Regions from separate parts of the Brevibacillus sp. YAE8 genome, predicted to be linked through region 2. Evidence: riboswitches for the same ligand, from Rfam matches in the RefSeq annotation. Region 2 holds a riboswitch; each other region holds the start of a gene.
The links. Region 2 has a riboswitch for S-adenosylmethionine ahead of AC27IT_RS10130 (homoserine dehydrogenase). Riboswitches for the same ligand answer to the same signal wherever they lie in the genome.

Region 1 (5,728 bases), 120 kb from region 2:
GAAATATTCAAGGCATCTGCCTTCACACGCATGAGCGCATCCTTGCTCACCAATATGACGGGTCTGGGCTGTGGGGATTGGTTCTCCTCCTCCTGCAGATTAAGTGCAACCGCCAAAATGCGGTTGTCATTGGTCATTTCCGTAAATTGCTTTTGCAGTTGATGAAGCGAGGAATGGTTCAGCTCCACCCGAAATAGCCCGCCTGTCTCCAGGGTAATGCCTTTGTGCAAATGACCCAGCTCACGAAAACTGTCAAAGAGCCGCGATACGTACCGAGCGTTGCGGCCAATTTCATCCATGTACCGCTTTTTGGAATCGATTTCTTCCAACACCACAGCGGGTATGACAATTTCGTTGTCAGCGAAAGAGAACATCGCCCGTGGATCTTGCAGGAGTACGTTGGTGTCCAGTACGTAGATTTTCTTCAAAATCTCGCCTCCTATTACCCTTCTTATATACGGTATGCAATTTTTGGAGGGATGCTCAATTGTGGCGACGTGATGTACTACAGTCTATGTTCGGTCGGACAGAGATAGACGGCCCTTTGGCAGAATGAAATGGGGCTGCAAGGACAAAATACAGGTAACCTGCCCTCCGCTTTCAGGAGGCATTACGGGGAAAGGGAGAATGCGTATGAAACGGATGATTATCGGCTGCCTGGGCGCCAGCCTGCTTTTGTCTGGATGCATGTCGAACAACAAGCCGCCAGCCAATCAGGCTGCCCCACAGCCCAACCAGCAAGTGCCTCATACCCAGCGCGTCCAGCAAACGGCCCCGGAACCAGCTTACAACCAATCTTCGCAAGCGACGGCCGACCGGCTTGTGCAACTGGCTACCCGTGTGAAAAAGGTTAACGGTGCGACGGCGGTCGTCATCGGCAAGATCGCTGTCGTCGGGATTGATGTGGATGCCCATCTCGATCGGCCCGAGGTCGGCGTCATCAAGTACACCGTTGCCGAAGCGATGAAAGAAGACCCGCAGGGCGCAAACGCAATCGTGACAGCCGATCCGGACATCGTCCAGCGCCTGAAGGAAATGGCTGCGGACATTCGCCGGGGCCACCCGATCTCGGGCTTCGCCGAGGAGTTGGCTGACATCGTCGGCCGCATCATTCCACAGTTGCCGCGCGACGTAAGGCAGCGGGAGGAAACGCCCTCGCAGGAAAATGAACAGCGCATCAACAAAGACGGCCGCGCGACACCGCAAGGAAACGACAAGATCAACGTAAACCGCACAGGCGCACCATAAAAAAAACTCTCTCGAAGCCATTTCAAGGATGAGCGAACGCGTTTTAGTGAAAGATTTACGATTCAGTAAAGAAAAAGAGGCATTCGCCTCGGGAAATTACGCCCGGGAGAATGCCTCTTTTTGTTGCGGCTGGACGGATTGTTGTGGCTGAACCGAACTCAGCGGCGGCAATGCGTCCAGTGCCTGCTTCAAGTCCGCGAGCAAGTCGTCCACGTCCTCCAACCCTGCGGACAACCGGATCAAGCCATCGGTAATGCCGCGCGCTTCCCGCTCCGCTGCGGGCATCGCCGCATGCGACATCATCACCGGATACGACAAGATCGTCTCGACAGCCCCCAGGCTCACTGCCACAATCGGCAGCTTCACCCGGTCAAACAACGCCTTGGCTCGCTCACGGCTCCCTACATCGAACGACAGAACCGCACCGTGGCCGCTTGCTTGCTGTTGCTGGACGAGATGCCCCGGATGGTCAGCCAAGCCCGTGTAGTAAACGCGGCTCACGCCAGGGTGCGTGGACAGCCACTCCGCGAGAATCCCTGCCGACTTTGTGCTGACATCCAGACGTGCCTTGAGCGTTTTCAGCCCGCGCATGACGAGCCAGCAATCCTGTACCCCAAGAATCGCGCCCATGCCGTTCTGGATCAGGTACAGTTGCTCGCCGAGCGCGGCGTCGCGCGTCACTGCCAGCCCGGCAACCACGTCGCTGTGGCCGCCGATAAACTTGGTCGCGCTGTGGATGACGACGTCCGCCCCCAGCTCCAGCGGCCGCTGATAGTACGGCGTCAAAAACGTATTGTCGACAATGACGAGCAGCCCGTGCTCCTTCGCAACGGCTGACACCGCCGCGATGTCGGTCACTTTCAGCGTCGGATTGGACGGCGTTTCCAGATACACTCCCTTGGTCGCCGGAGTAATCGCCTCCCGCACGGCCTCTGTCTGGGTCGCATCGACAAACGTAACGGAAATGCCCATTCTCGACAGCACGCGGGTCAAAAAGCGGAAGGTGCCGCCGTACACGTCCTCCGCGACTACGATATGGTCGCCAGCCGAAAACAGCATGAACACGCTGGAGATCGCCGCCATGCCGGACGAGAAAGCAAAGCCGCGCGCGCCGCCTTCGAGAGCGGCAATCGCTTCCTCCAGCGCGTGTCTGGTCGGATTGCCGGAACGGGCGTAGTCATACGTGCCTGGCTGGTCGAGATCAAACTGGTGAAACGTGGAAGCCTGGTAAATCGGAACCGACGACGCCCCTGTGAACGGATCGATGCAAGTAGAGCCATGCAAAACCTTCGTTGCGAAATTCATCGCGCAGCCCCCCCAACGACAAGACTTGCGTCCAAAGCCTGAAACAGATCAGCGATCAAGTCTTCCGGATGCTCAATCCCGACCGACAGCCTCAGCAATCGGTCACAAACGCCGACATACTCCCGTACTTCCAGCGGAATGTCAGCGTGGGTCTGTGTCGCCGGATACGTACACAACGACTCGACGCCGCCAAGGCTTTCCGCAAAAGAAACGATGCGCAGATTTTGCAAAAACAAGCCCACCTGCTCCGCAGACCGTACCCGGAATGAAACCATACCGCTATAACCGCTTGCCTGGCTCGCCTGGATGGCATGCCCGGGGTGTTCTTGCAGCCCTGGGTAAAACACTTCGGCGACAGCCGGATGCTCCTGCAGCTTTTTTGCAACCGCGAGCGCGTTTGTCTGATGTCTTTCCATGCGCAGCGCCAATGTCTTCATTCCGCGTACCAACAGCCAGCTATCTTGTGGACCCAATACCGCTCCGATGGAATTATGCAAAAACCGGATTTTTTCCGACAACTCCTCGCCTTTTGTCACGATCAGTCCGGCCAGTACATCGTTGTGGCCACCCAAGTACTTCGTCGCACTGTGCAACACGATATCTGCGCCAAGCTCCAGCGGGCGTTGACAATAAGGGGTCATGAACGTGTTGTCGACTATCGTCAAAAGTCCATGCTGCTTTGCCAGCCCGGCGATTTGGCGAAGATCGGTAATCTGCATGAGCGGATTCGTCGGCGTCTCGACGAAGATCGCCTTTGTCTCGGCTCGCAGCGCGTTTTGCACCGCTTCCAGGTCGCGCAAGTCTACGTACGTAAAAGACAGGCCGTAGCGGGAAAGCACCTGCTCAAACAAGCGATACGTCCCTCCGTACAAATCGAGCGACACAATGAGATGATCTCCCTGGGAAAACAGCCCCATGACCGTATGAACCGCCGCCATTCCCGATGCGCAGGCAAAGCCCGCATCGCCCGATTCTGCCTCGGCGATGGCTTCTTCCAAAACCGTGCGGGTCGGATTGGCCGTGCGTGTATAGTCAAAGCCTGTGCTCTGCCCCAATGCCGGGTGGCGATATGCGGTGGCATAGTAGACAGGAAAGCTGACCGCCCCTGTTTTTTCATCTCTGCCTACGCCTGCTTGAATCAATTTTGTTTCCAGTCTCATACGTAACTCTCTCCCTCCAATGATGTACGAGGGGCATGAAAAAAGCCCCCTTTCCTCTGAAAGAAGGCTTTGTTTACGTCACCGTAAGCAAGACCTTCTCATCTTTCAGAGTTAAAAAACTCTGCAGGAATTAGCACCATTATCTCCCCGCATGAACGAACATGCAGGTGATTGGTTGCCGGGCATCATCGGGCCAGTCCCTCCGCCTCTCTGGATAAGAAGTTTTGCTATTCAATTTGAATGACCTAATACTAAAGGATACGGCGGTTTTTTGTCAACAGGATTTTCCACTGTTGTGCGGCCGTCTTGACTAGGCGTTTTTCAGCGCAGTCATGACCTGGTTGTCCAGCTTCGCAGCCGCGTTTTTGTCGTACGTCTTTTCGTATTGCGGTTCTACGGAAATGCGCGAGCCGTAAAACATGACGTCTCGGACGGAGTCAATCGCGATCTCCACCAGCGCCAGCTTCAGCGGAACGCCCTCCAGCCGCTCGGCTTTCACTGCGGCGCGTCCGTTGATCGCAAAAGAGGAGCCTGCCCCGATCAGATGCAGGACGACCTGCGGCTCTTTGGCAATATTGGCGAGTATGCGCGAGCGGTTATCCACGGCAAAGCGGATGAGTCCGCTGTTCACCGCCAATGTCCAGGACAAGGAGCTGAGCGATGGCGCTCCTGTCTCGTGATCGACGGTGCCGAGCGTCACAAATCGCTCTTTTTGCAGGAGCGCGAACAGTTCTTCCGACAAGGTTTGGGATACGGTTTCAGCCATTCGGATGCCTCCTCGTAAACGGTAGTACGTCTATTGTACCCCTCGCATCTGCCATTAGGCAAACGTTTCCTCCCCGCCTTGATTCTGCCTGTTTTTTTCCCTACACTGGTAAAAAACAAAGCCGTACCGGATAAGGAGGTTGGAAAAAGTGGCACCTACGCCTACAGACCGGCTTATGCACAAAATCGACCAGGTCCTCCACGAGCTGCAGGAAGTGAGGAAATTGAACGAGCGCATGGACAAAATCGCCATGTTTTTGGAGGATATCCGGCTCGCAGACGTGATCCAAAACTACACAGCCCCGCGCAAGCTGCTCTGGATCAATTTCCTCGCAGGGCTTGCCCGGGGTCTTGGCTTGACGATTGGAACAGCGATCGTGCTGGCGCTGCTCGGCTCGCTTTTGACGCAGTTTCTCTCGATCCCTATCCTCGGCGATTACATCCGCGAGCTGGTCGAGTATGTTCAGACTTACAAGCAGCCGTAAACGAGACTACTTGCCGCTTCTTTTGCCGCGGTCGTCGTCATCGTCGTCGTCGCGGTCATCGTCGCGGTCATCTTTGTCGCCATCTTTCCATTTGCCGTCGTAGTTTTTCCAATAGCCGTATGCTTTTCCGTTTGGATAGTGGTGCTTGTCTTTATCCTTGTCGTCCTTATCGTCATCCTTCTTCGGCACGGCGGTAATTTTCGTGCTCAGCGCGATGTCCGCCTGCTTTACCAGCTTGTCTTTCGCGTACAGTTCCAGATGGACGGTTTTCGCAGCAAACGAGCGGTTTTTGTAGGTAAAGGTCACGGTGTATTCGCCCTTGTCGTTTGGCTTGATCTCCTTTTTCTTGCCGTCCGGGGTGACGACGACAAGTTTTGCTTTTTGCTTCTCGTCCCAGCCCTTGACGGTGCCTTTCAGTTGAACGGACTTTTTCTTCAAATCGTGCACTGCCGTTCCGGCAATGGCATAGGCCGCGCCAGGGTCTTTGTCCGGTGGGTTGACGACATCGACTTTGATCGTGTCGGAGTCGACTTTTTTCCCGTCTTCATATACTTCGACCAGCGCTTCGCCGCTTGCGGCTTTCGCCTTCACGTCCTTGACCGTCACGCTGAAGCTGTCCACCCCGTCCCACAGCTTCTTCAAGCTCGTCTCCTGTTTCACGCCGTTGTAGGAGACGACGACCTTGTCCGCTCCGTGCTTGACGACACCTTTTACCTGCCATTCGGCTTTTTTGGCGTCGTACACGGAAAAGGCGTGGATCAGCCT
Region 2 (5,728 bases):
CTTCCGTGGCCACGCCGCTCACATCAATCAGAAATACGGTCAAGTCTGTTACTCGCGCTTCTGCCAGCATGCCCCGCAACTTGCCAAGCTCCCCAAATAACACGTAAGACCGATCTGCGGCCAGTACGGCTGTGCCGTGTTCTTCTGCTTGCAAAATGGCTTGAAAGCACTCTTCGCAGCTATCACATACGGCTGCCGCTTCTGAAATGACCTCTTCCATGCCCACGACATCCCGAGCCGGGCGCCAGAAAACAGGGGTAAAGCCTGTCTGCTTCAGGCGCAAAAACAACTCCGCCAGCACGACCAGTTGTCCCACCCCTGGCTTTGCCACCAACCCGACCGTCCCCCCGCGAACGACAGGGGCGAAAACGTCGATCACCTTGATTCCCGTCTCCAGCATTTTCGTTTGCCCGCCGCGAATAATCAAATCGTCAAGACGACAGCCTGCCAGCTCAGCCAGACTCACCAACGTGCGAACCTCTGCCCGGCCGACAGGAATTTTGCCCGTACACAAATTGGACACCGTAGCTGGCCGCAAGCCTGCCTCTTTAGCGGCTGCAGTCAGGTTGGGAACCTTGCGTCTGAGCAAGGCGACATTAAGAGTCAAGTTATCCGTCATGCGATCCCTCCTTACCATTCAATTACTTCAAAGCGTAATATTTATTACCCTAAAAAGAAACAAAATATTTCCTGACAACTCTGACTACGTTATTATGTTGCACGTATATTGGCTACACAAAAAAGCCGTCCGCTTTCGGACAGCTTCTTTCACTCGTTCCTGCGCCGAGTCGTGGATTCGTCTCTGCACGCCCACGCCGCTTTCCCAAGCTGCGTGTTCTTTCAAAACTCCACGTAAAACGGGTGCTTTTCCTCCTGCAAGCACAGCTCGATTCGCTGCCGGAAGTTGCTCCACGTAACCTTTGTTAGCGCCTCTTCAATCGGGAAAAACCCGGCTTCCAGACACTCGGGCGTCGCGATCAGCTTCCCGCCAATCGGCCTCGCTAAAAACAGCACATTGCAGATCGACTTGCTCACGTTTTGAAACACGCCGCAAAACTTCGTAATTTCGATGTCCAAGCCGCACTCTTCCTTCGTCTCCCGGATGGCTGCCGCCCGGATGGACTCGCCTTCCTCCACTTTTCCGCCAGGCATCTCCCAGCCGCGCCTCGGGCCTTTTATCAGCAGCACTTCCTTGCGCTCGTTGACAATGATCGCTGCAGCAGACAGTGAATGCTTAGGTACAGTCAAAGGCTTGCCTCCTTTTTTCCGGTTTCTTGCTTTTGCTGTCCGTCAAGTGAGATAAATCCCGCCGCAAATGTCGTGCGGAAGCGGCAATGCATTCGCCGCGCCGATTTTCGCGAAAAAAGGACGCTCTCCGCTCGCCGCTAACGCCTGCTGCGCCGCTCCAGGCTGCGTCGGTTCACACAGGACGATGCTTCCGCCGGGCAGCGCAAGCGACAAGCAACGCGCACCCAGTCGCTCATCCGTGAAAACTTCCCCGCCCTGCAAGCCGAACCACCGCGTCCAGTCCGCAGCAGCCGCGTCCAAATTCGCGACAGCGAAGCCGACAGCCAGAAGCTCGGCTGCTCCGTTCGGATGCGGAGCGATGATCCCGCGCTGCGTCAAATCTGCCTGGCGCTCCTCGTCTGTCTCCTGCCACTCAATCAAAAACGGCAGCTTTCGCGCAGTCTGCGGGTCTTCGGCAAACAGCATGCGCCAGCGTAATGTTTTTCCGTCGTCTCTTGTACGGCTGCCGTCTACTGGCCCTGTCAGCTTCAGCCCAAGCGCGCGAAATCGCTCCACCCACAGATCCATTTCGCTGGTGCGCAAGGCGATTTGCCCAAGCCCTTCGCCAAGCTCGTGCTCCGCGACCAATTGCGCGATGAGCGGATTGTCCGATCGTCCGGCAACCGCCGCATCCTCGACCGCCAAAAACTCCACATACGACAAGCCAAAATAGCTGAGACTGTTCCATGTCCCCCAATGGGTGTGCCTGCCTCCCGTTACAGCGTGAAATCCGGCTTCGCGAAACAGCCGCGCTGCTTCTGCGGGCGGACGATGGACAAAATGAACCAGATGGTCAAAGGACAATTGCATCTTTTTTCGCCTCTTTTCGTAATTACCTTTATCATAGCAAAATTTAGCAGCTTTTCGTTAGCGAAGAAAGGAGAAGCATGAACGAGACGAATCACAGCCGGAGACGCTCCCGGCGAAGACAGACAAAACCAAAGTGGCTTCGGGCAGGGAAAAATACGCTGCTTTTCAGCTTGCTCGCCGTCCTCGGGGCAGGCGCTTATCTCGGCTTCACTGCGCTCGGCAAGCACGAGGCTCCCAAAGCCACTCCCGCACCAGAGCCGGTCGCTGCCCCGGAGCCGACTGTCCGGCTCAGCTTTGTCGGGGACGTCATGATGGCAGGAAATGTGGAAAACGTTTTGCTAGAAAAAGGCTACGACTACCCGTTCACGCATGTGCGCTCGCTTTTTTTGCAGGATGACTACACCATCGCCAACCTGGAGACGCCGCTTACGACGAGAGGGACTCCCGCCGACAACAAAGCGTACGTCTACAAGTCGTCCCCTTTGGCTGCGCCCGCCATGCAGGCCGCCGGAATCGACGCGGTCAATCTGGCGAACAACCACTCGATGGATCAGGGCGTAGACGGCTTGCTCGATACGTTCGCCGCGCTGGAGGAACACCGGATCGCCTATGTCGGGGGCGGAGTCGATGCCACCCGCGCCTTCGCGCCTGTTTTTGTGGAGAAAAACGGCATCAGGCTCGCCGTGCTCGGATTCAGCCGGGTCATACCGGAAGTGAGCTGGTTCGCGCAAAAAAACGGGCCGGGACTGGCGGGAACCTACGACCCCGCCTTGGCCGTCCAAGCCATCGAGCAGGCGAAAGCACAGGCTGATCTCGTCGTCGTGATCGCCCATTGGGGCAAAGAGCGCGAAGACTTTCCCGTCGATCATCAAAAAGAACTCGCCAAGGCGTACATCGACGCAGGCGCTGACCTGATCGTCGGCGGCCATCCGCACGTGCTGCAAGGCTTTGAGCAGTATCGCGGCAAATGGATCGCCTACAGCCTAGGCAACTTCATTTTCACGCGCTCGACCGAGCCGAAAACGTGGGAAACGATGGTGCTGCAAGCAAGCTGTACGAAAAACGCCGCCTGCGACCTGACAATGCTTCCGTTCCACGCCGAACTGGGACAAGCCGTGCCGATGAACGCCACAGATGGAGCCGCTTTGCGCAAGCGAATCGAATCGCTCTCGGAAAACGTCCAGATTGACGCAGAGGGCCGCGTGCGGGGAAGTTAGCATGGCATGGCATAGTATAACCCCCGTCCTATTCGCCACTTCAGCCGGAAGCCGCTCATGAAAAAACGGGCGCATCCCTGTTCTTTTGGCTGAAACCTCTCCAAGCCTTATTCGTAAACCATAGCAAGACCGCTTTTACGAGCAAAAGGAGGGAGAGCATGACAGGAGTCATCATTACCGTAGCAGCCATTGGCGTTTTTCTGCTCTCGGGCTATTTCATGACCAAATGGGAAAAAGCCGTCTTCCCGGGAAACCAGCAAAACGGCTCCGCCCCTGATCCCCCCAAGCATTCGGACAAAAACGGCAGGCAGTAGGACGCCATCCATCTGGCATTCGTCCTTGCTGCCTGCCCGTTTTTTCTTTTGCGCCGCTTTTTCGGGTTATGCCGTTTCCAGCAGCGGGAAGCAGCGGACGGACAGGCCAAAATCGCTTTTCAGCACTTCCTCGTGCTCTTCGCGAATCCCTGTTACGATCAACCCCGCGCGCAATACTCCGCCCAGATCGAATTGGACTTTCAGCTTCGTCACCGTCACGCCCGCCTCGCGCAAGAAATGCAGGACGCGATCAGGCGTCGCAGCGAGACACGAGCCTTCGAGATAACACAGCACGCGCTCGTCCTGCCATTGACCCGGCTGCGCTTCGGCCGTTTTTTCCTTCCAGGCCGGATGCGGGGTAAACGGCTGCGTCAACAAATAAGCCAAATCCTCGACAACGGCGCTTGCCGTCGGCAGCTCGCCTGCGCCTCTGCCCGTAAACAGCAGATCGCCTACGATGTTTCCGGAAAGCTGAACAGCGTTGAAAGCATCCTGAATTTGCGCCAGCGGATGAGCGACAGGCAGCATGGTCGGCTGAACCGAGAGCCGGATTCCTTGCTCTGTTTTGTGCGCCTGGGCAATCAGCTTGATCCGGTAGCCCAGCTCGTTTGCGATACGGATGTGACCAGGAGACAAATCGGCAATCCCTTTGCGCACGACATTTGCAAGCGGCAGCGATTCTCCGTACACAAGCTGCGCGAGAATGTACAGTTTGTACATCGCGTCGAATCCTTCCACGTCAGAGCGCGGATCGGCTTCCGCATACCCCAGCTCCTGCGCTTGCTTCAACACTTCCTGATAGGGGAGCTGCTCCGCTTCCATTTTCGTCAGGATGAAGTTCGTCGTACCGTTGAGAATGCCGCGCACTCCTTGAATATCGTTCGTGCGCAAAAACTGTCGCAGCACGCTCAAAATCGGGATGCCGCCTGCCACGCTCGCCTCATAGGCCAGATGGACCTGATGCCGGTTTGCCAGATCGACCAACTCTGTGCCGCGTTTGGCAAGCAGCTCCTTGTTCGCCGTCACCACGTGGCAGCCTTTTTCGATCAAGGCACGGACGTAGTCATACGTCGGCTCGACGCCCCCCATCACCTCGACGACAATGTCCACATCGCTTTTCAACACGTCCTCAAAATCCGTGGTCAAAAGCGCGGGATCTACCTGAACGGCCCGTTCTTTTTCCGAATCGCGGACCAATGCTTTGACAATTTCGATTCGCTTGCCCAATCTCGCAGCCAGCTTCTCCTGCTGCGAACGAATCGTCTTGATGACGCCGCCCCCTACTGTTCCCAATCCAAGCAGCCCTACCTTGACTACACCTGCGCTCATTTCTACCACCTCATAGCAATATTTTCGTAAAAAGAAAAAACCTTCCCGCTAAGAAGAAGGTTTTGGCATCAACGAAATCCTTCTCCTTATCTCCCAGGACGCTTCCGCCCTGCAGGAATTGGCACCTTGTCACAAGCTGTGTAACGGTTGCCGGGCTTCATCGGGCCAGTCCCTCCGCCTCTCTGGATAAAGAAAACTATGAATTTTTGCTCTTTCTCGTCGAGAAAGCGGCCAAGCGAAAAGCTTATTGGAAAAGAAAGCCTTTGTTGAGCGGAAACATCAAAAAACCTTCTTCGTTAAGAAGAAGGTTCGTCATAACTGCTACGATGTACCCGCTTCTTATCTTTCGGAACGAAAACGCCCCGCAGGAATTGGCACCTTGTCGCTCTACGCAACGGTTGCCGGGCTTCATCGGGCCAGACCCTCCACCTCTCTGGATAAGAACTTTGTTTGCTGTTGAGCCTATTCTAAGAAATTCCAAAGCATTCGTCAACAAAATTCTTTTTCGTTTTTAACCAGGCTAGATGCGGTCAGAAACGGTTCAGATACGGCCAAAAACGGGACAACCGTTCCGAATGTACGGTCGCCTTCACCTGGCAAAAACGCTTTCGACTTCCTCCGTACTGCAGCAAACGCAACGGACCAGCCCTTCCTCGCTTTCCCCCGACAGCTCTCGTTCTTCGACATAACCGCACCATTGACAGATGAAAAGCTGAACCATGCTGCTCCCTCCTTTGAGTTGCTCACGGTCAATCAGCGCCGATTTCCTCT
Region 3 (5,728 bases), on a different contig from region 2:
TCTGATCTGGCCCTCGTCCATCCCGATGCCGTTGTCCTTGATGACGAGCAGGGCGTTGTTTTTTTCGATGAACAACGACAGGGAGACTTTCCCTTTGGCCGTCTCCGCGCATGCCTCGATGGCGTTTTTGATAAAGTTGACCAGCACCTGCTTGAACTCGTCGGGATTGGCCATGATCGTGACGGGCTTTTCATAAGCTTGCAGCTCCAACTCGACGTTGTTCATGTTGGCAAACGGCAGCATGACCTCGCGGACGACATGGAGCTGCTCGCATACGTCGATCAGCTCGGTGCGCTCCTTGAGCGGCTTGGACAGCGCCAGGTACTCCGTCAAAATCGCTTCCGTGCGCTGAATCTCGTCCATGCTGATGCGAATGTACTGATCGGTTTTCGCAATGTTTCCCGGGTCTTCCTGGATCAGGCGCAAAAATCCTTTGACGGCCGTGAGCGGGTTTCGCACCTCGTGCGCCAGTGAAGCGGCGACGTGGCTCATCGTCTCGATTTTTTCGTTTTGGGCATGGCGAATGAACAATTCCTTGTCTGATACGCATTTGCTAAATAACGACATCAACAGCCAGATGCCGACAAAATTTTGAACGGGAATCACAAGCACATGATAGGGAAGCTGATGGGATACATAGGTGGGAAAATTGAGATAGGTCAACCCCAAATCTATCAGGGAAAAAAGCGCACCCGTCAAAAGAGTAAACAGTGTTTTCCGATAACTGGCTTTGTAGCGTTGATATATCAGGAGGGAGATTGCAAACGTGGCGGCCATTACGAGCATGGCGACCCAGGTGCCTTCGCCGCCCAGATAAAAGCGGTACAGCGCTGATTCGATCAGCACGATCAAGGCGATTCGTACTCCGCCGTAGATCAGAGCGAAAAAGACGATGACGTGCCTGATGTCGAAAATGATTCCTTCGTTGACGCTCGAAGCGAAGGTCATCGCCAGAAACATGCAGACAGAGCTGGTTACGAGAATAAAGCAACGGCTATAGTTACGCATCCGGTCGCGGTAATAGATGTTGAACAAAACAAACGGTGTCAAGGCAAAAAACATTTGCAAGATTAGTTCTTTTAGTAGACTCATTAGACATCCCCATCGCAAATTTGCATGGCTTTTGCTTCAATCTACAAGGTTTCGACAAGACCTTACATAATTCCTCCAAAATTTGGACATCGAGTTGGGATTATTTTGGAGGACAAAAGCTTCAAAAACCCAGTTGACAGATGGGTAAAACAAGGATTATAGTCTGTATATATTAATACAAACGTTGCGAAAATAAAAACTACTCTTATCCAGAGAAGGCTGAGGGAATGGCCCTATGATGCCCGGCAACCTAGCTGGCAAGATCACCGTCTTGCGAGCCAAGGTGCTAACTCCAACAGGTAGCGATACCTGACAGATAAGAGGCGCGAATCTTGTCGATCAAGCCTCTTTCATCTGTTGAAAGAGGCTTTTCCTATTGGAAGGTCGTCGCCTCCTCAGCTTGAAGCTCAGCAGGAAGAAAGAAAAAGGGGGATTTTTCGATGAAAAAGAAACTGGGTCTTGTCACATCAATCGTACTGGCTGCGTCGCTGGCCTTGACCGCTTGCGGCGGGGGAGCGGACACCCAAAATCAGGCGGGAAGCGGCGCTTCCGGCGGCGAGAAGGCGAAGCGCATTGCCTTGATTATGCGCCAAAACGTCGGCACGTTTTCTGCCCAATACATTAACGGCGTGAAGCAGGAAGTCGAGAAAAACGGCGGCGAGCTGACCGTATTCAACGCAGATACCGATTTGTCGAAAATGGCCTCCAACCTCGACGCAGCGGTGAACCAAAATTTTGACGGCATCCTGATTGACCACGGTACGGCGGAAGCGCTGCAGCAAGGCACGCAAAAAGCGGTCGACAAAAAGATCCCGGTTGTGCTGTTCGACACCGATATCAAGCTGCCGGGCGTCCCTGTCGTCGAGCAAGATGACAACAAGCTGGCCGAGTTGAGCCTGGAAAAGCTGGCTGCCGATACGGGCGGCAAAGGCAACATCGTGAAAATTTGGGTAGCGGGCTTTGCGCCGATGGAAAAGCGCCAGGTAACGTATGAAGCATTCCTGAAAAAATACCCGGATATCAAGGAAATCGCCGCGTTTGGCTCGGCAACGAACAACACCGCGCTGGATACGCAAGCGCAGATGGAAGCGATTTTGAAAAAGTATCCGAACAAAGGCGACATTACAGCCGTATGGGCATCGTGGGATGAATTTGCCAAAGGGGCAACCCGTGCGATCCAGCAAGCAGGACGCACCGAGATCAAGGTGTACGGCATCGACCTGAGCGACGAAGACTTGCAACTGATCCAGGAGCCAAACTCTCCTTGGGTCGCGACAGCAGCGGTAGATCCGTCGAATATCGGACGCATTCACGCGCAGACCGTTTTCCAAAAAATGAAAGGCGAGCAAGTGCCAGACAGCGTGAAGCTGAATCCGGTGCTGGTCAAACAGGAAGACTTGCCAAAGGATAAAAAAGTAACGATGGGCGATCTGTCCCAATACGTACAAGAGTGGGGCAAGTAAGCAAATAGAGGTGGTTGGTTTGGCTATTCCCGTTGCTTTTGTCAACGGGAATCTTGTTTATTTAGGGGGTGCGAAAAGTGTCCAGCTTGCAGATGAAAGGGATTGTGAAGCAGTTTTCCGGCGTGCCTGCGTTGCGCTCCGTCGATTTTGAAGTCAAGGCTGGCGAGGTGCACGCGCTGCTCGGAGCGAACGGAGCGGGAAAAAGCACGCTGATGAAAATTCTTACAGGCGCGTATCAGGCGGATGGCGGCAGCATCGCGATTGACGGCAAGGACGTCTCGATCCAATCGCCGCAGGATGCGAAAGCGTTGGGCATCCAGTGCGTCTACCAGGAAGTCGATACGGCGCTGATCCCGTATTTGAGCGTGACGGAAAACATTTTGCTCGACCAGATCGTGTCCAAAAGCAGCAAGGGACTCATGAACTGGCAAGGGCTGCACAAGGAAGCGGAGAGCATTTTGCAAAGCTTCGGCTTTTCCATCCCTGTGCGCATGCTCGTCGAGGAATGTACGCTGTCCGAAAAGCAACTGATCTTGATTGCCCGCGCGACCGTGCAAAAAGCGAAGTACGTCATTTTTGACGAACCGACAGCCCCGTTGAGCACGAAGGAGAGCGAGCGGCTGTTTCTCATTATCGACCAGTTGAAAAAAGCAGGCGTCGGGATCATCTACATTTCCCATCGGCTGCCGGAAATTTTCGAAATCTGCGACCGGATCACGGTCATGCGCGACGGTCAACTGATTGCCACGAGCGAGACGGCCGCTACTACGATGGATGAAGTCATCGGGAACATGCTGGGCAAAAGCTTCGAGGAAGAGTTCCCGAAGGTGGAGCTGCCGATTGGCGAAGTGATCCTGGAAGCGGCCGGAGTGGCTGGCGGCAAGGTGCGCGGTGCGGATGTGAGCGTTCGCGAGGGCGAGATCGTAGGCGTCGTAGGACTTGTCGGGGCAGGGAAGACGGAGCTGGCCCGGCTGCTGTTCGGAGCGGATGCGGCCGAGGCTGGCGAGATCAGGCTGAAAGGCAAGGCGGTACGCCTGCGCTCGCCAAAGGAAGCCGTGGATGCAGGGATCGTCCTCGTCCCGGAGGAGCGGCGAAAAGAAGGCATTTTTGTTGAGGAATCCGTAAAAAACAACTTGTCTGTCTCGACTTTGTGGAAATGGTCGCGCCTCGGGTTTGTCCGCAGGGGAGTCGAGGCGGGGCAAGCGCGGGAGCTGGTGCAGCGGCTGGGTGTGAAGACAGCGGACATCGGCCAGCTCGTCGGCCACCTCAGCGGGGGGAACCAGCAAAAGGTCGCAATCGGCAAATGGCTCGATACGGATGCGCAAATTTTCATGTTTGACGAACCGACCAAAGGCGTGGACATCGGCGCGAAAAGCGATATTTACCGCCTGATCGGAAAGCTGGCGGAGCAGCGCAAGGGCGTTTTGTACTTTTCCTGCGAGTTTGCGGAGGTGCTGGGCATCGCGGACCGGATTCTGGTCATGTTCGAAGGGAAAATCGTCCGGGAGCTGAGCCGGGCGGAAGCGACGCAGGAGCGGATTATGTATTATGCAAGCGGAGGTGAGTAACGTGGAAGGTAAAAAATTCAGCCTGTTTGATTTTATTTACAAATACGGAACGGTTGCGGTTATTGTTATCGTTATGCTGTTATTCAGTTTGACCAACCCGTATTTTTTTACGTATGACAACATTACGGACATTTTGCGCTCGATCTCGATCGTGACGTTTGTCGCCATCGGCGTTACGTTTTCCTTGATTGTCGGGGGCTTTGACCTGTCTGTCGGTTCGACGGTGTCGCTGACTACCGTCGTCTCGGCCTCGATGATGGTCTGGTACGAGCAGGGCGTGTTCGCCACACTGGTCGTTCCGATTGCGCTCAGCCTGATCGTCGGGCTGGTCAACGCGTTTCTGGTCGTCAAAATCAGGATTCCCGACCTGCTGGCGACGCTCGCGATGCTCTACATCGTCAACGGGCTGCACATGACGTATTCCAAAGGCTACTCGATCTACGCCAACATGCCGATGGAAGACGGTTCGATGGCTCCGGGGAAATTCCAGGAGTGGTTTTTGTGGCTTGGCCAAGGCAAAATTTTCTCGCTGCCTGTGCCAGTTATCCTGACCTTTTTGCTGGTCGCGGTCACGCACATCTACCTGACCTACACCAGACAAGGACGGATGCTGTACATGACGGGCGGCAATCTGGAAGCCGCGCGCTTGTCAGGCATTCCGGTCAATCGCTACCGCACGCTCGCCTACGTGTTATCCGCGCTGTTTGCCGGCTTGGGCGGGATGCTCTTGGCGGCGCGGATCGGGACAGGCCAGGTGAGCAGCGGCGGCTCGATGCTGATGGATGCAGTGGCAGCGGCGTTTGTCGGCTTCTCTGTATTCGGCGCGGGCAAGCCGAATGTGTTCGGGACGTTCGTCGGCGCAATCCTGATCGGGGTGCTGCTCAACGGCATGACGATGCTCAACCTGCCGTACTACGCCTACGATATTATCAAAGGGACGGTATTGGCGCTGGCGTTGGCTGTGACGTATTACCAGCTTCGGCGGAAAAGAAAAACGTAGAGGTGTTTGCGTTCGCGCGTGCAAGGCAGGTCGTCAGGGAGAAGCTGGCGGCCTGTTTTTGTTGGGCAGAAGAAGAGTGGGTACGATTCTTATCAGTGTACGTGCAGCATGGCGAGGCTGCGAAGGCGGGGAAAGCAAGAGTTGTGCCTTTTTGGGACGGAGGTTTTTTTTTTCGATTGCTTGGCGACTTGGTGCAGTCAAGGTAGTTTAGGTTAGTTTAGGCGAGAATGTGGTTTTTATTGCGAGCCGTGGGATCAAGGCGGACTGGCTGCTTGGAAAACGGTTGATCGTCGCGGTAGTGGTGAGAGGAAACAGGAGAAAGCGCTACAGGTACTTGGGCCTCTAGCGGGGGAGCGGAGGCTGGGTAGGAGTCCCAAAGACCTTCGCTGCTTTCTCCTGTTTCCTCTACGAGCTGTTTCTGTCGTTCGGGGGTGATTTTGGGTTGTAGATCAGGAAGCAAAGTGCTTAAGACAAGGAAGCGGTTTTTCTAAAAGCATGCATGTTGTATCGTCAGGGAGGCTAGCATTAATAGCTCTCAAGAAAGACGACAATCCCACCGCAAGCTTTCTTTTTTGTAGTGTCTTTTTCCCTCTCCGACCATCCCC
Region 4 (5,728 bases), on a different contig from region 2:
CACAATCATGCACTGTGCGCTAGCTGTTAAAACGAGTCTGGCACTTTGCGGGTACCAGCGATAATCTCCTCGCTGATCGCTTTTACTTTGTCCACGACTTCCTGGCCAATAAAAGCGTTCAGAGGCGTCTGGCTCTCGTGCGTCACATACGTTACGCCTACGCCTTTTTCTTTCAAGCCGTAAGTGACGACGCCCGGCTTGAACGAGCCTTCTACGAACGACTTCACGGTTTCATACGCAGCGGCATCTGTCCCTTTGAGCTGGGACAACACGATGTGCTCAGGGTCGATCGTGGTGCGGTCAACGTCCTGTCCCGATGTATAGAAGCCTTTTTCCTTCGCGGCCTCGAACACGCCGAGGTCGCCTACTGCTGCCGCTCCGTTGATGAAGTCGGCGCCTTTGGATGCTTGCAGCAGCGCCAGCTCCTTCGCTTTTGCCGGGTCAGAGAAGCTTCCTACGTAGTTCACCAGGAACTCCGCGTTTGGATTGGTTGCTTTCAAGCCTTCCTGGAAGCCGCCTGTCCATTTTTTCAACAGCGGAATATCCATGGCGACAACCATGCCGACCTTGTTTGTCTTCGTGGCAAGACCTGCCGCAGCGCCCATCAGGTAAGCCGCTTCCTGCTCGCGGAAGGTAACGCTGCGCACGTTTGGCAAATCTACTACGGTATCAATAATCGCGAAGTTGCGGTCAGGATTTTCGGCTGCCACTTTTTTCAGCGCGTCTTCCGCTTCAAAAGAAGAAGTGATAATCAGATCGTAGTTTTCCGCTACCGCAACGCGCAAATTTTCTTCGATGGCGCCGTGGTCAGTAGACTCGATGCTTTTTACTTCTGCGCCAAATTCCTGTCCTGCTTTTTTCGCGCCTTCGTCCATTTGCTGGAAGAACGGGTTTACCCCGATTTTTTCCGGCAAAATCAGCGCAATGCGCTTCTTCGCCGCGCCTTCTTGCCCTGCCGCTTCTTCCTTTGGCTTGTCAGCAGGCGCATTTCCGCCAGCCGAACAGCCCGCAGCCAAAACAGCAAAAGTGGTGAATGCTAACAACAACTTCTTCATGGTGTCTTCCGCTCCCATCCGAACGTTCTACGTTTTTTCTGTATCCTACTACGTAATGTACGGCTTTTTTCCGAAAAGATCAATACTAAACACGAATATTTTGTAACAAAAATATTTTATCGTTCGTGTATTCCCCCTCCTGACAACAAAAAAACTCTTCCCGAAGGAAGAGTTTGCGTCCGAAGCCGTCCTCTTCCTCATCTGTCAAAACCCCGGTACAGGTTTTGCAGGAATTGGCACCTTTCTGTCCATGTCACGCATGTCCAGTGGTTGCCGGGCTTCATCGGGCCAGTCCCTCCGCCGCTCTCGATAAGGAGATAAAAACTATCAAGTTACAATGCATTCATTCTAGCAGAACAAACTGAAAAAGCAATTGTTTTTTCAGACTGTTCTCGCCAATTTTACACTTTGGCGCCTATTGTCTGTGAAACGTTTCCTGCAGCCGATGCGACAGATTGTTCAGTTCCCCCAGCTCTTCGGTAATTTCCCGCACCTTTTGATGCTGGTTTTCCGCTGTGGCGAAAAGCTCCTCCAGATTGGCGACCGACTGCTCGGTGACAGCGGTAATGGTCGACATTTCCATCGCCACTTCGCCCGAGCGCATTTTTACCCGGTTCATGCTGGAGCCGACCTGCTCCGCTGCCTGCAGGAAGGCCATCATGCCGGAGCGCACCGCCTCGATCGACGCCACTGTTTTCACAGCCAGCTCCTGGCCTTTTGCCACCGAAGCTTCCCCGTTGCTGATCTGCTGTACAGCGTTCTCGCTTTCCTGATGGAGCGATTTGAGAATCTCGGTAATTTCCTGTGTAGCGGTTGCGCTCTGCTCCGCCAGCTTGCGCACCTCGTCTGCCACCACGGCGAAGCCGCGGCCGTGCTCGCCTGCACGCGCCGACTCGATGGCGGCGTTGAGCGCCAGCAGGTTCGTTTGCGTCGCAATCTGGTTGATGGCTCCTACGATTTCCTCGACCCGATTGGCCTGGCGGTTGAGCTGGTGAATCGTCGACGCTGCCACGTTGACGGCAGAAACGATCTGTTCCATTTGCTGCGACAGCTCTTTCATCATGTCGACGCTTTCTTTCAGGCGGCGGTTGTTCTGGTCGGACTCGCTTTTCATCGCGTTCGTCTGCGTGGTGACCGCCACGATCTCCTGGTCGATCGACTGCACCTCTTCCTCGATCTTCACTGTCGAGTTCGCCTGCGACTCCATGCCCGTCGCCACTTCCTTGAAGGCGATCATCATTTCATCCGTATTGCGTTTCGTTCCTTCGGCATGCTCGTGTACGTGCTCTGTCGTACGGTCGATCTGCTCGGTCATCTGTTGGATATGGACGAGCATCTCTCCCAGGCGACGCTCTTTTTCTTCCGCTTCCTGGCGGGCGATGTTTGCCTTCTGCAAGGACGCTTGTCCCGCCAGACAGAGGTACGTCACCGCTCCCATCATCATCAGAATCGCCATGATGCGTAGCACCAGATTCAGCTCGGTGAAATCGCCGCTGAAAATCTCGTACGATCCTGTGTAAAATCCGACCAGCGTCACGATGATTTGCGCAATTCCGGCTGTCACTACGAGCTTCCAATCCAGGTAAGCCGCGAGAAAACCCATGACCACAAAAGCGAGAAACGTAACTTCTGGATACGTCGTGAAATGATCGAACGAAATCGCGTAAAACATAAGTCCGATCGCTACCAGATAACGAATGACATGGCTGTCTCTTTTGATGAAGTAAAAAGGCGAAACAATAAGGGTGACCAGCAATCCGAGGGACGTCACTTTCCAGAAATTAGCGTCGACTTGATAGGCAATGAGTCCCGCCATCCACAGATGGTTCCATAGGATAAAAATCATAAAGCCTTCTTTGTCCGTTAATGTGTTGCGAACCAATTGAATCATAGTTGCCCCCCTTTTCCCTGCTACTTATGTATCGGATTCTTTTTCCATTATATCGCGCTCAGATTGACTAATTTGTGAAAAAAGTGAGAACAGCCAAAACCAGTGACGAATAGGCTACTATCATACCCCTTATTTTAAGACATCTGGAAAGGAACTAAGAACCGTGGAAGAACAACGCAATCTTTTGCCAGCCACCGTGCTGACGCGGACGATCCAACGTCCGAATACCACTATTTATTACCCGCAACTGGCGGGGCTAGCCAATCAGCAAGCAGAAAAAGACATCAACCGCGCCATTTTGCAAACGGTCCAAGGATTGATTCACGAACAGCAACGGGTACAAGTACCGGGAAATACCCAAATGCAAGGAAGCTACGAAATCAAAACGAACGAGCGCGGCATTTTCAGCGTCACCATGAGCAATTACGCGTACACTCCGCAAATGGCCCACGGCATGACCTTCCTCGGGTCGGTGACGGCAAACATCCATACAGGCAAGCTCTATACGCTGCGCGAGCTGTTCAAGCCGGGCAGCGACTACGTCAACGTCCTGTCCGCGAACATCAAACGCCAGATCGAGGCGCGGCAAATCCCGACGCTGAACGGTTTTACCACGATCAAGCCCGATCAAGATTTTTACGTTGCCGACAAATCATTGGTCATTTACTTCCAACTGTACGAAATCACCCCGTACTATGTCGGCTTCCCGATGTTTCCCATCTCCATCTACGAGTTGGAGCCCATCATTGACGAAAACGGGCCGCTTGGCATTTTGGCTGCCGATTAACAGCCCTCCTTTTACCTTCTTCCCCGAGCTGATGCCCTTGAAACGGCATCGGCTTTATTTTTGTCAGAAAAACGCCTTCTTTTCCACTCGAATAAACATTTACTTATATGTCCTGAACTGCTACTATGTTATTTGTACATATTTACTTAAGCAATCAAGCGCTTCGTCTTTCGAACCAGCTTTTTCTGGAGGTCTGATATCATGCAACATTACGGTCACAAGATCGGCCAAGCTGCCAGAGTCTTCAGTAAAACATTGAATGGAATCATGTCCCCGATGGGATTATATAGCTCGCAATGGAGCATTATTCTTTGCCTGCACTACCGCAACTCTTTGACGCAGGTGCAACTGAGCAACTACCTGAATGTCGAAGCCCCGACGATTACCCGGACATTGACCCGGCTGGAAGAGATGGGCTGGATCATCCGCTCCGAAGGCGACGACAAGCGGGAACGGTACGTGTCGCTCTCGCCTGCGGCAATCGAGCGTTTTCCCCAGTGGCTGCAAGCGGCGCGCGATTTGGAAGCGGTTGCCTTGCGCGATCTGGACGAGAACGAGCTTGCCGTCTTCAACCGGGTTCTGAAAAAGATGACGGAAAATTTGAATACGCAAGCGTAGGCTTGTTTTTGATACGACGACACGACAAAAGGGCTTCTACTCCTGAGCGGCTAAGCAGCCGTGTTCAAGCAGAAGCCCTTTTCCCTGTTGCGAGTTGCTGTTTACATCATCCGTTTGACCATGCTGCGCGCCATCCAGACGCCTGCCGCACCCGCCTGCGCCAGTCCGCGCGTGATCCCTGCCCCGTCGCCCCCGCAGAACAGTCCTTTGATTTCCGTCTCAAACTCCTCTGTCAGCTTGGGACGCGCCGAGTAAAATTTCGCTTCGACGCCGTAAAACAGCGTGTGCTCCGAGGCAATTCCCGGCGTGACCTTGTCCAGCGCTTCCACCATTTCAATGAGGCTTTTCATCGTATTGTAAGGCAGCACCAGTCCGAGATCGCCCGGCACGGCTTCCTTCAAGGTCGGCTCGAGGAAGCCTTCCTTGATCCGCGCTTCCGTAGAGCGGCGCGCCCGCAAAATATCGCCGTACTTTTGCACGATCACGCCGCCGTTGGACAAATCGTTGGCGCGTTTGCATATCTCGCGCGCGTACTCGTTCGGCTTGTCAAAAGGTTCCGTGAACGTATGCGAGACGAGCAGCGCGAAGTTCGTATTGGTCGAGCCGAGCGCCGGGTCTTTGTAGGAATGCCCGTTTGCCGCCATGACCCCGCTGTGGTTTTCCACGACGACGTGCCCGGACGGATTGCTGCAAAACGTGCGGACCCGCGTGCCGACGGATGTGTTGAAAATAAACTTGCCCTCGTACAAATGCTCGTTGATTTCGCGCATGACGACATCGGACGTCTCTACGCGCACCCCGACGTCCACCTGGTTGTTGTACATTTTCAGGTGGCGCTTTTTCAGGATGTTGGTCAGCCAAGCCGAGCCGTCCCGGCCAGGTCCGATCACGACAAAGTCGCTCTCGTACTCTCCCCCGTTTTTCAGGACGACGCCTCTCACGCGATGGCCGCCGTCTTCCTTGACCGTCAAAATGTCCTCGACCTCGGTCTTGAACATCATGTCGATTCGTTCCTTCAAATATTCAAAAATCGACTGCAAAATCTCCAGGTTTTGCTCTGTGCCCAAATGGCGCACCTGTGCGCGCAGCAGCTTGAGCCCTGCCGCGTACCCGCGCTGCTCGATGCTTTTGATCGTCTCTGTCGTCGGATCGGTAATCGTGCGGGTCGCGCCGTGCTCCAGGTTGATTTCGTCGACGTATTTGATTAGACCAAGCACAGTGGAAGGACTGAGGTAATCCGTCATCCAGCCGCCGAACTCCGTCGTGATGTTGAATTTGCCGTCACTGTAGGCGCCTGCTCCACCAAAACCGCTGGTAATCGAACAGGCCGGCAGACAGCCCGCATAGTCCTTTTTCCCGGCAGGCGGCGGACAAAGC

Region 1: it holds a riboswitch for S-adenosylmethionine, as region 2 does, so the genes downstream of both, AC27IT_RS10695 (aminotransferase class I/II-fold pyridoxal phosphate-dependent enzyme) here and AC27IT_RS10130 (homoserine dehydrogenase) in region 2, are expected to answer to the same signal.
Region 3: it holds a riboswitch for S-adenosylmethionine, as region 2 does, so the genes downstream of both, AC27IT_RS25040 (sugar ABC transporter substrate-binding protein) here and AC27IT_RS10130 (homoserine dehydrogenase) in region 2, are expected to answer to the same signal.
Region 4: it holds a riboswitch for S-adenosylmethionine, as region 2 does, so the genes downstream of both, AC27IT_RS16555 (BMP family lipoprotein) here and AC27IT_RS10130 (homoserine dehydrogenase) in region 2, are expected to answer to the same signal.

Annotation. Positions count from the first base shown of each region.
Region 1 covers NZ_BAAIYG010000005.1:228,002-233,729, forward strand. The annotation lists gene AC27IT_RS10680 (PhoH family protein) at 1-428, opposite strand, end outside; gene AC27IT_RS10685 (YhcN/YlaJ family sporulation lipoprotein) at 628-1,248, shown strand; gene AC27IT_RS10690 (trans-sulfuration enzyme family protein) at 1,345-2,553, opposite strand; gene AC27IT_RS10695 (aminotransferase class I/II-fold pyridoxal phosphate-dependent enzyme) at 2,550-3,713, opposite strand; SAM riboswitch class I at 3,809-3,934, opposite strand; gene AC27IT_RS10700 (pyridoxamine 5'-phosphate oxidase family protein) at 4,024-4,479, opposite strand; gene AC27IT_RS10705 (DUF5665 domain-containing protein) at 4,655-4,963, shown strand; gene AC27IT_RS10710 (hypothetical protein) at 4,970-5,728, opposite strand, start outside.
Region 2 covers NZ_BAAIYG010000005.1:105,920-111,647, forward strand. The annotation lists gene AC27IT_RS10105 (P-loop NTPase family protein) at 1-619, opposite strand, end outside; gene AC27IT_RS10110 (NUDIX hydrolase) at 841-1,248, opposite strand; gene AC27IT_RS10115 (VOC family protein) at 1,291-2,097, opposite strand; gene AC27IT_RS10120 (CapA family protein) at 2,175-3,314, shown strand; gene AC27IT_RS10125 (hypothetical protein) at 3,473-3,628, shown strand; gene AC27IT_RS10130 (homoserine dehydrogenase) at 3,695-4,957, opposite strand; SAM riboswitch class I at 5,041-5,150, opposite strand; SAM riboswitch class I at 5,294-5,401, opposite strand.
Region 3 covers NZ_BAAIYG010000035.1:24,352-30,079, reverse strand. The annotation lists gene AC27IT_RS25045 (ATP-binding protein) at 1-1,092, opposite strand, end outside; SAM riboswitch class I at 1,295-1,415, shown strand; gene AC27IT_RS25040 (sugar ABC transporter substrate-binding protein) at 1,533-2,555, shown strand; gene AC27IT_RS25035 (sugar ABC transporter ATP-binding protein) at 2,633-4,123, shown strand; gene AC27IT_RS25030 (ABC transporter permease) at 4,125-5,123, shown strand.
Region 4 covers NZ_BAAIYG010000014.1:37,908-43,635, forward strand. The annotation lists gene AC27IT_RS16555 (BMP family lipoprotein) at 27-1,055, opposite strand; SAM riboswitch class I at 1,250-1,371, opposite strand; gene AC27IT_RS16560 (methyl-accepting chemotaxis protein) at 1,471-2,946, opposite strand; gene AC27IT_RS16565 (DUF3298 and DUF4163 domain-containing protein) at 3,110-3,733, shown strand; gene AC27IT_RS16570 (MarR family winged helix-turn-helix transcriptional regulator) at 3,935-4,351, shown strand; gene AC27IT_RS16575 (NAD(P)/FAD-dependent oxidoreductase) at 4,453-5,728, opposite strand, start outside.